Regions from separate parts of the Bradyrhizobium guangdongense genome, predicted to be linked through region 1. Evidence: predicted binding sites of a transcription regulator. Region 1 holds the regulator's gene; each other region holds the start of a gene.
The links. Region 1 encodes LexA, which represses DNA repair genes until DNA is damaged. Its sites were predicted from a motif close to TGTTCNNNNTGTGTTCNG; they were not measured.

Region 1 (3,271 bases):
ATCGGCCGCGTCTTGCGCGACAAGGCGCGCTGGCGCTGACGCAGCGCGGCGACGGGTTTGCGGTCCAGTCGGTAAGGGCGAGGGGCGCAAACCGCCCCTGGTCGCCGGCGGCAGCCGGCGAAGGAGATTTCGAACTGACCCTCATGCCACGGTCGGCGGCGCCACGCGCTCGGGACGCAACTCCGTCGGAGGCCGACTTCCAGGCCGAGGACTAAAACCGGTCTTTCAGCCGATCGGCAGACGCGGCGGTGTCGGACGACTGTCGGCGATGATCTGCGGCTTGTGCTCGCGCTCGCCGAGCGGCTGGGTCACGGGCAGTTGCAGCACGGTGGCGCGCTGGCCTTCGACGAGCTGGGTCACCAAGACATATTTGCCATCGGGGAATTCGATCGCATCGTGATGACGATCGGGAACGTGCGGATCGATCTTGCCGAACTTGCCGACGCGCGAGTTGACGGTGCGCGTCCAGATCCACCTGTTGTCGTAGCGGACGTTATCGGCGAAGGCGAGCTCCGTTCCCGGCAGCAGGCAGACCGCGACGGACATGTCGGCTTCGGAGGCGAAGCCGCGTGTCGAGGTGCCGCGGAACGTTGTCGTGACGATCGTCTCGCCGACTTCTGCGGGACGCGTCGCGACGGCATGCAGGCTATAGTCACACATCGGGTGCTCCTCTATCAGGATAGCAACCCGCGCCTCTGTCCTGGAGGCACAGGCCTCTATCAGAGTGTAAGTCTGCGAGGCTCTGCTTGGTTGTAGGCAAATCTGCGGCTTGGGTCCGCTGGCCATAATCACAATATCTTTCCCGAACGCCTAGGAACAAAGCCTGCTCCGGCGCATTCGGCAGACCTTCTGCATCAATATCCGGAGCATCAATGTCCGGCCGGTGCCGACCAGCCCGAATATGGCCAGGCCGACTGCTGGACGGAGTTGAGGGCATTGCGGGATTGCTGGCTTGTCGCTTGCTGCGCCTTGCGGACGTGATGCTGCGGTTGCGCGGCGAAGGCGTTCGGCGCTGACGCGGCGATCAGGGCCGTCGTGACGGTGCTCAGGATGATCTTGCGCATGGTGGTCTCCTCGGTCTCGAGGCCTTTGAAGCAATGAAGGCTTCGCTTCGTTGCAGCCTGCCGGGGATTTAGCGCTGGAGAGATGGCCGGATAATCTGTGCAAAACCAGAAAGACTATCCAGCCGGAGCGGACAATCGTCCGCTCCATCGTTTGCTCGCGCGAGAGCGCTTAGTACTTCCGGTACAGCCCGATCAGCTTGCCCTGGATCTTCACCCGGTTGGGCGGCAGGATGCGGACTTCATAGGCGGCATTCGCCGGCTCGAGCGCAATGGAGGCGCCGCGGCGGCGGAAACGTTTCAGGGTGGCTTCCTCGTCGTCGATCAGCGCGACCACGATATCGCCGGTGTCGCAACTCTCGTTGCGTTGGATCAGCGCCATGTCGCCGTCGAGAATGCCGGCATCGACCATCGAATCGCCGCGCACTTCGAGTGCGTAGTGCTCGCCTGCGCCGAGCATGTCCGGCGGGACGCTGATGGTGTGGCTGCGGGTCTGCAGCGCCTCGATCGGCGTACCAGCCGCGATGCGGCCCATCACCGGCACTGCGACGGGGCGTTCGCCCTCGTCGGCGGGCGGGCTCGATGTCGTGCGCACCTTGCCGAGATTGCCCTCGATCACGCTCGGGGTGAAGCCGCGGCGGTTACCGGCGGCGGCCTGGAGCTCGGGCAGCTTGATCACTTCGATCGCGCGGGCGCGGTTCGGCAGGCGGCGGATGAAGCCACGCTCCTCGAGCGCGGTGATCAGGCGGTGGATGCCCGACTTCGAACGCAGATCGAGCGCGTCCTTCATCTCGTCGAAGGAGGGCGGCACGCCGCTTTCCTTCAGCCGCTCGCTGATGAACCGCAGGAGCTCGTATTGTTTGCGCGTTAACATCTCGACCAAAATCCCCCTGACGATGTCGTTCGATTCCGAGACGCTGAAGTCAGCGATAAGCCGTTACATGCTCGAAACAAATCATGAACGGACACTATATGTTCGATACATGTTCCGCAACTGCTTAATTTACCGTGAACGCGACAAAGTTCGCGGAACGGTTGCGAACGCTGTGTTCAAACAGGCAGTCGCAGCACCTCGCAAGGCGCTCCCGCTTCGGCCTTGGGGGCGAACGGCGGGCGCACGAGAAGTGCCTGTGCCGCAGCGAGATTCGCAAGCAGCGAGGAGTCCTGGTGATTGACGGGAACGGCGATGAGCGTGCCATCGTCACGCACTTCGAGACGCGCGCGGAGGTAATCCTCGCGCTGGTCGTTGGCGCGGACATCGCGCCCGAGCACCGCGCGCTCGCGGCAGTGATGAACCACCGAATGGCCTGAGAGCGCGCGAATCAGCGGCACCATGAACAGGAAACCGCACACGTAGGATGACACGGGATTGCCGGGCAGGCCGATCACGCGCATGGCCCCGAGACGCCCGTGCATCATCGGCTTTCCCGGCCGCATCGCGATCTTCCAGAACGCCATCGAGGTGCCTTCGTCCCGAAGCGCCTGCTGCACCAGATCGTGGTCGCCGACCGAGGCGCCGCCGGTCGTGATCAGGATGTCGGCGCCGGACTGGCGCGCGCGGCGGATGCCCGCGGTGGTGGCTTCGAGCGTGTCGGCGGCGACGCCAAAGTCGATGGTGTCGGCGCCCTCGCTACGGGCGAGCGCGTGCAGGGCATAGCCGTTGGAATAGACGATCTGGCCATGACCGGGGGTGGTGCCCGGCATCACCAGCTCGTCGCCGGTGGCGAGGATCGCGACCTTCGGACGACGACGAACGGGAAGCTGCGGGTGGTTCATGCCCGCTGCGAGCGCGAGCCCGCGATCGGTCAATCGGGTCCCCTGACGGAGCAGCACGTCGCCTTCGTGAAAGTCGATGCCTGCGGGGCGGATGTGCCGGCCGCTAATCGCGGCCTCTTTGATCGTGACGCGCTTGCCGTCTGTGACCGTGTCCTCCTGGATCACGACGGCGTCCGCGCCATCGGGAACGACTCCGCCGGTGAAGATTCGTACCGCTTCACCAGCGCCGACAGCTCCTGCGAAGGGCCGTCCGGCCGCGACCTCTCCAATGACGGTGAGCTGCGCGTCCACCCTTGCCGCGTCTGCCGCGCGGACGGCATAGCCATCCATCGCTGACATCGCTTGCGGCGGTTGCGTGCGCCGCGCCGCGACATCGCGCGCAAGCACGCGATGGAAGGCCTCATCGAGGGCAATCATTTCTTCCGGCAGCGGCT
Region 2 (3,271 bases), 110 kb from region 1:
GGTTACGCTTGGAACAGCGTGCTGCTTTACGTCAAGGGCGGCGCCGCTGTCGTCGGCGACAAGTACGACGTGTTCGCAGCTCCCGGCACGCCCGGCGCTGGTACCCTGCTGGCGTCAGCCCGCGAGACTCGTTGGGGCGGCGCCGTCGGTGCAGGTCTCGAATTCGGCTTTGCGCCGAACTGGTCGGTTGGCGTCGAGTATGACCACATGTTCCTTGGTCATCGCACGATCGGCTTGACCACGCCGGCCGGAGCCGCCTTCGGCAGCGACCGCATTGGCCAGGATGTCGATATGGGCCTCGTCCGCCTCAACTATCGCTGGGGCGGCCCGGTCATCGCGAAATACTGATATCCCGCTGATATCATTGGAAGATCAAAGGCCGGCCCTGTGCCGGCCTTTTTGCTGCGGGTTCCAGGATGAAACTAAAGGTCAGCAAACGTTACGTTTTGCGTCTGTTGTGGCTTTTGGGAGACACAACTTGCGGCTTTGGTGGTGTAAGCACGACGTCAGTTGGACCACAGCGTCCGATACTGCTTCCGACGCACGGAAGTCCAAAATAGAAACTGGGACTGGGATTTGTTCAATATGAAGAAGATTCTCTTGGCTTCGGCCGCTCTGATCGCTCTGACCGGCGCCGCTTCGGCTGCCGACCTGGCGGCTCGCCCCTACACGAAGGCCCCGGTGGCCATGGCTTCGGTCTACAACTGGACCGGCTTCTACCTCGGTCTCGTCGGTGGCGGCGCCTGGGAAGATTCGGGCTCGCCCCGCATGCAGGGCGGCTTCGTCGGCGGCACCGCTGGCTACAACTGGCAGACCGGCAATGTCGTGTTCGGCGTCGAGGCCGATGGCGCCTGGGCTGACGTCAGCGCCACGGCGACCGGCGCCACCGTCGTCCCCGGCTTCGGTGTCGTGACTGCGACCGCCACCTCGAAGACCGACGCGATGGGCACGGTGCGCGGCCGTATCGGCTACGCCGTCAACAACGTGCTGTTCTACGGCACCGGTGGCTACGCCTGGATCGACAACAAGATCACCCTCTCGGCCCTCGGCGTGAGCGCCTCCGACAGCAAGTTCCACTCGGGCTGGACCGTCGGCGCCGGCGTCGAAGCCTTCATCGCTCCGCAGTGGTCGATCAAGGGCGAGTACCTCTATCGCAGCCTCGGCGGCGAGACCTACTTCGGCGCTCTGCCCACCGGCACCCTCAACCTGCACACCGTGCAGGTCGGCGTGAACTATCACTTCAACGGCCCGGTCGTCGCCAAGTACTGAGTTCAGTACTGATCGTCGCGACCGACGTTACATCGTCACGAAAGGCCGGCCTCGCGCCGGCCTTTTTCTTTGGGCGACGCTCGCGCAGTTCCGCGCCCTGCTGCCAAGTGCCGCCAGCGCAACAACAATCCGTTGACGATTCGCAAGTCCCACTGGAAATCCACCTCCGTTCTTCCTACGTTCGCTACAACCCCATCGGCGCCGATCCCGGTTCCGGGCGAAGCGCGCCTCTCCATTGGCGCGATCGCGTAGCCTTGGGATTCCTCGAGGGCAACGCGGATGGATGAAGTGATCAAGGCGAAGCGCCAACAACAGAATGCGGGCTCCAGCCTGCGCGCAATTACGATCCGCGGCGCCCGCGAGCACAACCTCAAGAACATCGACGTCGAGATTCCCCGCGACAAGCTCGTGGTCTTCACCGGGCTCTCAGGCTCCGGCAAATCCTCGCTCGCCTTCGACACCATCTACGCCGAGGGCCAGCGGCGCTACGTCGAATCGCTGTCGGCCTATGCCCGCCAGTTCCTGGAGATGATGCAGAAGCCCGACGTCGATCAGATCGACGGCCTGTCGCCGGCGATCTCGATCGAGCAGAAGACGACGTCGAAGAATCCGCGCTCCACCGTCGGCACCGTCACCGAGATCTACGATTACATGCGCCTGTTGTGGGCGCGCGTCGGCGTGCCCTATTCGCCGGCCACCGGCCTGCCGATCGAGAGCCAGACCGTCTCGCAGATGGTCGACCGCGTGCTGGCACTGCCCGAAGGCACGCGCCTCTATTTGCTGGCGCCTGTCGTGCGCGGCCGCAAGGGCGAGTATCGCAAGGAGCTGGCCGAATGGCTCAAGAAGGGCTTTCAGCGCGTCAAGATCGACGGCACCTTCTACGAGCTCGCGGAGGCCCCGACGCTGGACAAGAAGTTTCCGCACGACATCGACGTCGTCGTCGACCGCATCGTGGTGCGCGCCGATATCGGCCAGCGCCTCGCCGAAAGCTTCGAGACCGCGCTGAAGCTCGCCGAGGGTCTCGCCGTCGTCGAGTTCGCCGATGCGCCCGCGGCGGCAGCACCGATCGAAGAGAAAAAGAAGACCGCAAAGATCCACGACAAGAGCGGCCCCGAGCGCATCCTGTTCTCGGAAAAGTTCGCCTGCCCGGTCTCCGGCTTCACCATCCCCGAGATCGAGCCGCGTCTGTTCTCGTTCAACAACCCCTATGGCGCCTGCCCCGCCTGCGGTGGCCTCGGCGTCGAGCAACACGTCGACGAAGACCTCGTCATCCCCGACAAGGAGCTCGCCATCGGCAAGGGTGCGATCGCGCCCTGGGCCAAGTCGTCGTCGCCCTACTACACGCAGACGCTGACCGCGCTCGGCAAGCACTACAAGTTCACGCTGACCACCAAGTGGAAGGATCTGCCGAAGAAGACGCAGAACGCGATCCTGTTTGGCTCCGGCGAGGACGAGATCAAATTCTCCTACGAGGACGGCGTTCGCTCCTACGACACCAAGAAGCCGTTCGAAGGCGTCATCACCAACATCAACCGCCGCTATCGCGAGACCGAGAGCGAGTGGGCGCGCGAGGAGCTGGCGAAGTATTTCCACGACGTGCCCTGCGGCGCCTGCAACGGTTTCCGGCTCAAGCCGGAGGCGCTCTGCGTCAAGGTCGGCGGCAAGCACATCGGCGAGATCTCCGAGCTTTCCGTGAAGGGCGCCGGCGCCTGGTTCGAGACCGTGCCTGATACACTGAACGCACAGCAGAACGAGATCGCAGGGCGCATCCTCAAGGAGATCCGCGAGCGTCTCACCTTCCTGCTCGACGTCGGCCTCAACTATCTCACCCTCTCCCGCTCCTCCGGCACGCTGTCCGGCGGCGAGAGCCAGCGCATCCGCCTGGCCTCGCAGATCGGCTCTGGCCTCACCGGCGTGCTCTACGTGCTGGACGAACCCTCGATCGGCCTGCACCAGCGCGACAATGCGCGCCTGCTCGACACCCTCAAGCGGCTTCGCGACC
Region 3 (3,271 bases), 1.6 Mb from region 1:
AGATCGCCGACAGTCTCGGCCTCAAGACGGCGCGCGGCGCGATCGTTGACACCCCGCAGGACGGCAGTCCGGCGGCGAAGGCCGGCATCGAGGCGGGCGACGTCATCACCGCCGTCAACGGCACCGCCATCAAGGACTCCCGCGATCTCGCCCGCACCATTGCGGCCCTGGCGCCGGGGACGTCCGTGAAGCTCGATGTCGTCCACAAGGGCGATACCAAGACGGTGACGCTGGCGCTCGGCGAGCTGCCGAATGAGCGGCAGGCCAAGGCCGATGATGGCAAGACGCAAGCGGCTCCCGGTACGCCGCGTCTCGGCCTCAGCCTGGCGCCGGCCGGTGACGTCCAGGGCGCCGGCCAGAAGGGCGTCGTGGTCACCGAGGTCGATCCGCAGGGACCGGCGGCGCAACATGGCATCCAGACCGGCGACGTCATCCTCAACGTTGGCGGCAAGGCCGTCGCCAATGTCGGCGACGTCCGTTCCGAGCTGGCGCAGGCCAAGTCGTCCGGCAAGAAAAGCGTGCTGTTGCAGGTGAAGAGCGCCGAGGCGATGCGCTTCGTCGCGGTGCCGCTCGCCTGATCGTTCAAGCATCGGCAAGTCGAAAGGCGGCCTACCGGGCCGCCTTTTTCATGGGCAGCTGCGGGATGCCCACAGGCCGGCGATAACATTCTCGTTAACGGCAGTAACGGTGACAGGTTCGTCCGAAAAAGCCGCGTTCGCTCGTCAGACTTCGAAAATCGCGCGTGCACCTGGAGGCAATGAGGCCGCCGGGGCAGATCACAGGGTGGAACTTTCGGACCTCCGGTTGCTTGTGGAACCGGCCGATGGTTCGCATTTGATCGGTGCCGACATGGATCGATTGAAGCTCTCGCTGAAGCTTGCGCTGCTCGCAGCGCCTCTCGTGCTGTCGACCGGAACTGCCCTGGGGCGCGATGACGGCCGCTTCGCCGACTCGCCGCTAAAGCCCTGGTTCGACAGCTTGCGCAGTCATCTTGGTCCGTGCTGCTCGGATGCCGATGGTGTCGCCGTGGCCGATCCCGACTGGGACTCGCACAATGGGCACTACCGGGTCCGCCTCGATGGGGAATGGGTCGAGGTGCCCGACGAAGCCGTCATCACCGAACCGAACCGCGCTGGCCGCACCATGGTCTGGCCGGTCAAGACGGCGTTCGGCGTTTCGATTCGATGCTTCATGCCGGGCAGCATGATCTGACGCCAAGTGGCATCACCGCTTGGCGGATTTGCGCTTCGAGCTCTTCTTCCTGGACGTCTTCTTCTTTGATGTCTTCTTTGATGTCTTCTTGGAGGTCTTTCGCTTCGACGCCTTCTTCGGCACCTTCTTGCCCTTCTTGCGCGCCTTCGAGAGGCCGATCGCGATCGCCTGCTTGCGGCTCTTCACGCGTCCGCCGCGACCGCCGCGTCCGCTCTTGGCGGTGCCCTTCTTGTAGCGGCGCATTTCGCTCTCGACATCACTGCCGGAACTGCGCGAGTAGCGGCGCTTCTTTGCCTTGCGTGCCATCAAGTCTCTCCCTTCGCCCTGGGAAAGAACCGTATTGCTGACGCAACGTTCCAAGCGTGCCGGTCACCGGCCCCTCAGAAGGAGTTCGCGAGTTCGATCTCGGCTTCGAGCACCTGGATGCGGCGCGCGGCTTCGGCAAAGGAGAGACCTCGGTCGTATTGTGCGGGCTGGTAGGCCTCCTCGCTCAACCGCTTCAGCCGCAGCCCTTGGGCGCGGGTCATCTGCTCCATGAGAAAAGCCTTGGCGTCGTATTTACCCTGAACCTGCATCTTCGTTCTCCGTCCTGAATTCGTGGCTTGACTATATGTTCTTATTTTGTTCTAACAAGCCATGGACAACAGAATTAATGAAATTCGTCGCAAGATCAGCGCCTTGAGGCTGGAAATGGCCGATGTCGAGGCGTCCGTGCGCGATCTCGTCAATCGCGATCGCGACTGCGCTGAACGTGCCCAGGCGCAGATCGATCTGCGCCGGAAACTGGGCCTGTTGATCAGCGAATGGAAGGCTGCAGGTGGAGGCGGGGTGTTGCCTGACATTCGCGACAAAGGGCGTCTTCGTCCATTGAAGAGCGAGGGCAGGCTAGCACGCCGCTGAGGCTCTGTGCGACCATTGATGGAGGGCGACGGTAGTGGACGAAGACCCGGACACTTACCGGATTCTGAAGCTGCGCGCCGAGATCCTCGAGTTGGGATCCGCCATCCGGCAGTTGCAGCGCGAGGGCCTCGATGATGCCGCGGCCCAGCTCCTGATTGCGCGCAAGCGGGCTCGGCTCGATCTTCTCTTGAGGACGGCCCCCTCAGCCGGCCGCCCTAACATAACTGACATCCGACACAGCTGAAGCGGTCGCGCAACGCGAGATGCCGGATGCCGAAGTGGCAGGCCCCGCTTTCGCGGGGCCCTGAGCTTCCCGCGACCTTACTTGGTGTTGCTCGGGGTGCCCGTGTTGTTCTTGTTCGTCATGGTGCCGCCCTGGTCGGAGCCGGGGCCGGAGCCGCCCTGTCCGGACGGGTCGCTGCCCTTGGACTTCATGTTGGCGCCCGTCGTCGTCTGCGACATCGAGGAGTGATGATGCTTCTTGTGCGACTTGGCCTGCGCGGCGAACGGCGCGGCGGCAAGGCCGGTTGCCAACATCACGGCGAGAGCGAGCTTGGTCGTCTTCATGTGGGGGACTCCCTGGGTTGAATTGACGCAGGCAGCCAACCGCCATCTGCGCCAGGAGTTCCCAACAAAGCTTTGCACGCGTGTCGCGCGCTTCAAGATTCCTTGTCTCCGTCGAGAATGAAGACGACGCCCGTCAGCGCGGCACCGATGGCAAATGTCGTCACCATCGTGACGACAAAAACCAAGTCGGCCGCGCTGCCGCCGTGATTCAGCAATTCCGCGACCGCGGGATTGGCCAATATCAGCGTGAACGTGAAGACCAGACCGAGCGCCGCGCCCATCATCGCATGCGTCATCAACTGGATGATGCCGGTCGGAGAGATCAGACTTGATGTCCTGTTTGGCGACCTGTTTGGCGATTTTTTTGCGCGCATGGAACTGCCGATCGATCTGGCATGCAAACGCGCGCGGCAATCGCCGGTTCCAAAGAGCATGAAGGAATTGTCATCCGCCGCTTCATCCGACGTTCATGCCCGGTTTGCGAGGATCGATGCCGTCAACACGGAACGTTCGCTATGGGAAAAGTGGTCTTTCTCTATCGCTCGCTGGCCTATCGTCATGCCGCCGCCGACATCTTGCGCAAGGCGCGCAA

Region 2: a site for LexA is predicted at 1,437-1,454, ahead of uvrA (excinuclease ABC subunit UvrA). Genes of this name have one in related genera too.
Region 3: a site for LexA is predicted at 1,824-1,841, ahead of X265_RS27965 (DUF3072 domain-containing protein). Genes of this name have one in related genera too.

What each region holds. Positions count from the first base shown of each region.
Region 1 is NZ_CP030051.1:4,301,772-4,305,042, reverse strand. Features, by position in the region: gene X265_RS20610 (ComEC/Rec2 family competence protein) at 1-215, shown strand, start outside; gene X265_RS20605 (hypothetical protein) at 226-660, opposite strand; gene X265_RS20600 (hypothetical protein) at 870-1,064, opposite strand; gene lexA (transcriptional repressor LexA) at 1,234-1,935, opposite strand; gene X265_RS20590 (molybdopterin molybdotransferase MoeA) at 2,112-3,271, opposite strand, start outside.
Region 2 is NZ_CP030051.1:4,189,993-4,193,263, forward strand. Features, by position in the region: gene X265_RS20020 (outer membrane protein) at 1-348, shown strand, start outside; gene X265_RS20025 (outer membrane protein) at 586-1,269, shown strand; gene uvrA (excinuclease ABC subunit UvrA) at 1,549-3,271, shown strand, end outside.
Region 3 is NZ_CP030051.1:5,859,032-5,862,302, reverse strand. Features, by position in the region: gene X265_RS27980 (Do family serine endopeptidase) at 1-578, shown strand, start outside; gene X265_RS27975 (hypothetical protein) at 850-1,212, shown strand; gene X265_RS27970 (DUF6496 domain-containing protein) at 1,225-1,518, opposite strand; gene X265_RS27965 (DUF3072 domain-containing protein) at 1,593-1,787, opposite strand; gene X265_RS27960 (hypothetical protein) at 1,903-2,112, shown strand; gene X265_RS27950 (hypothetical protein) at 2,434-2,679, opposite strand; gene X265_RS27945 (hypothetical protein) at 2,772-2,975, opposite strand; gene X265_RS27940 (hypothetical protein) at 3,195-3,271, shown strand, end outside.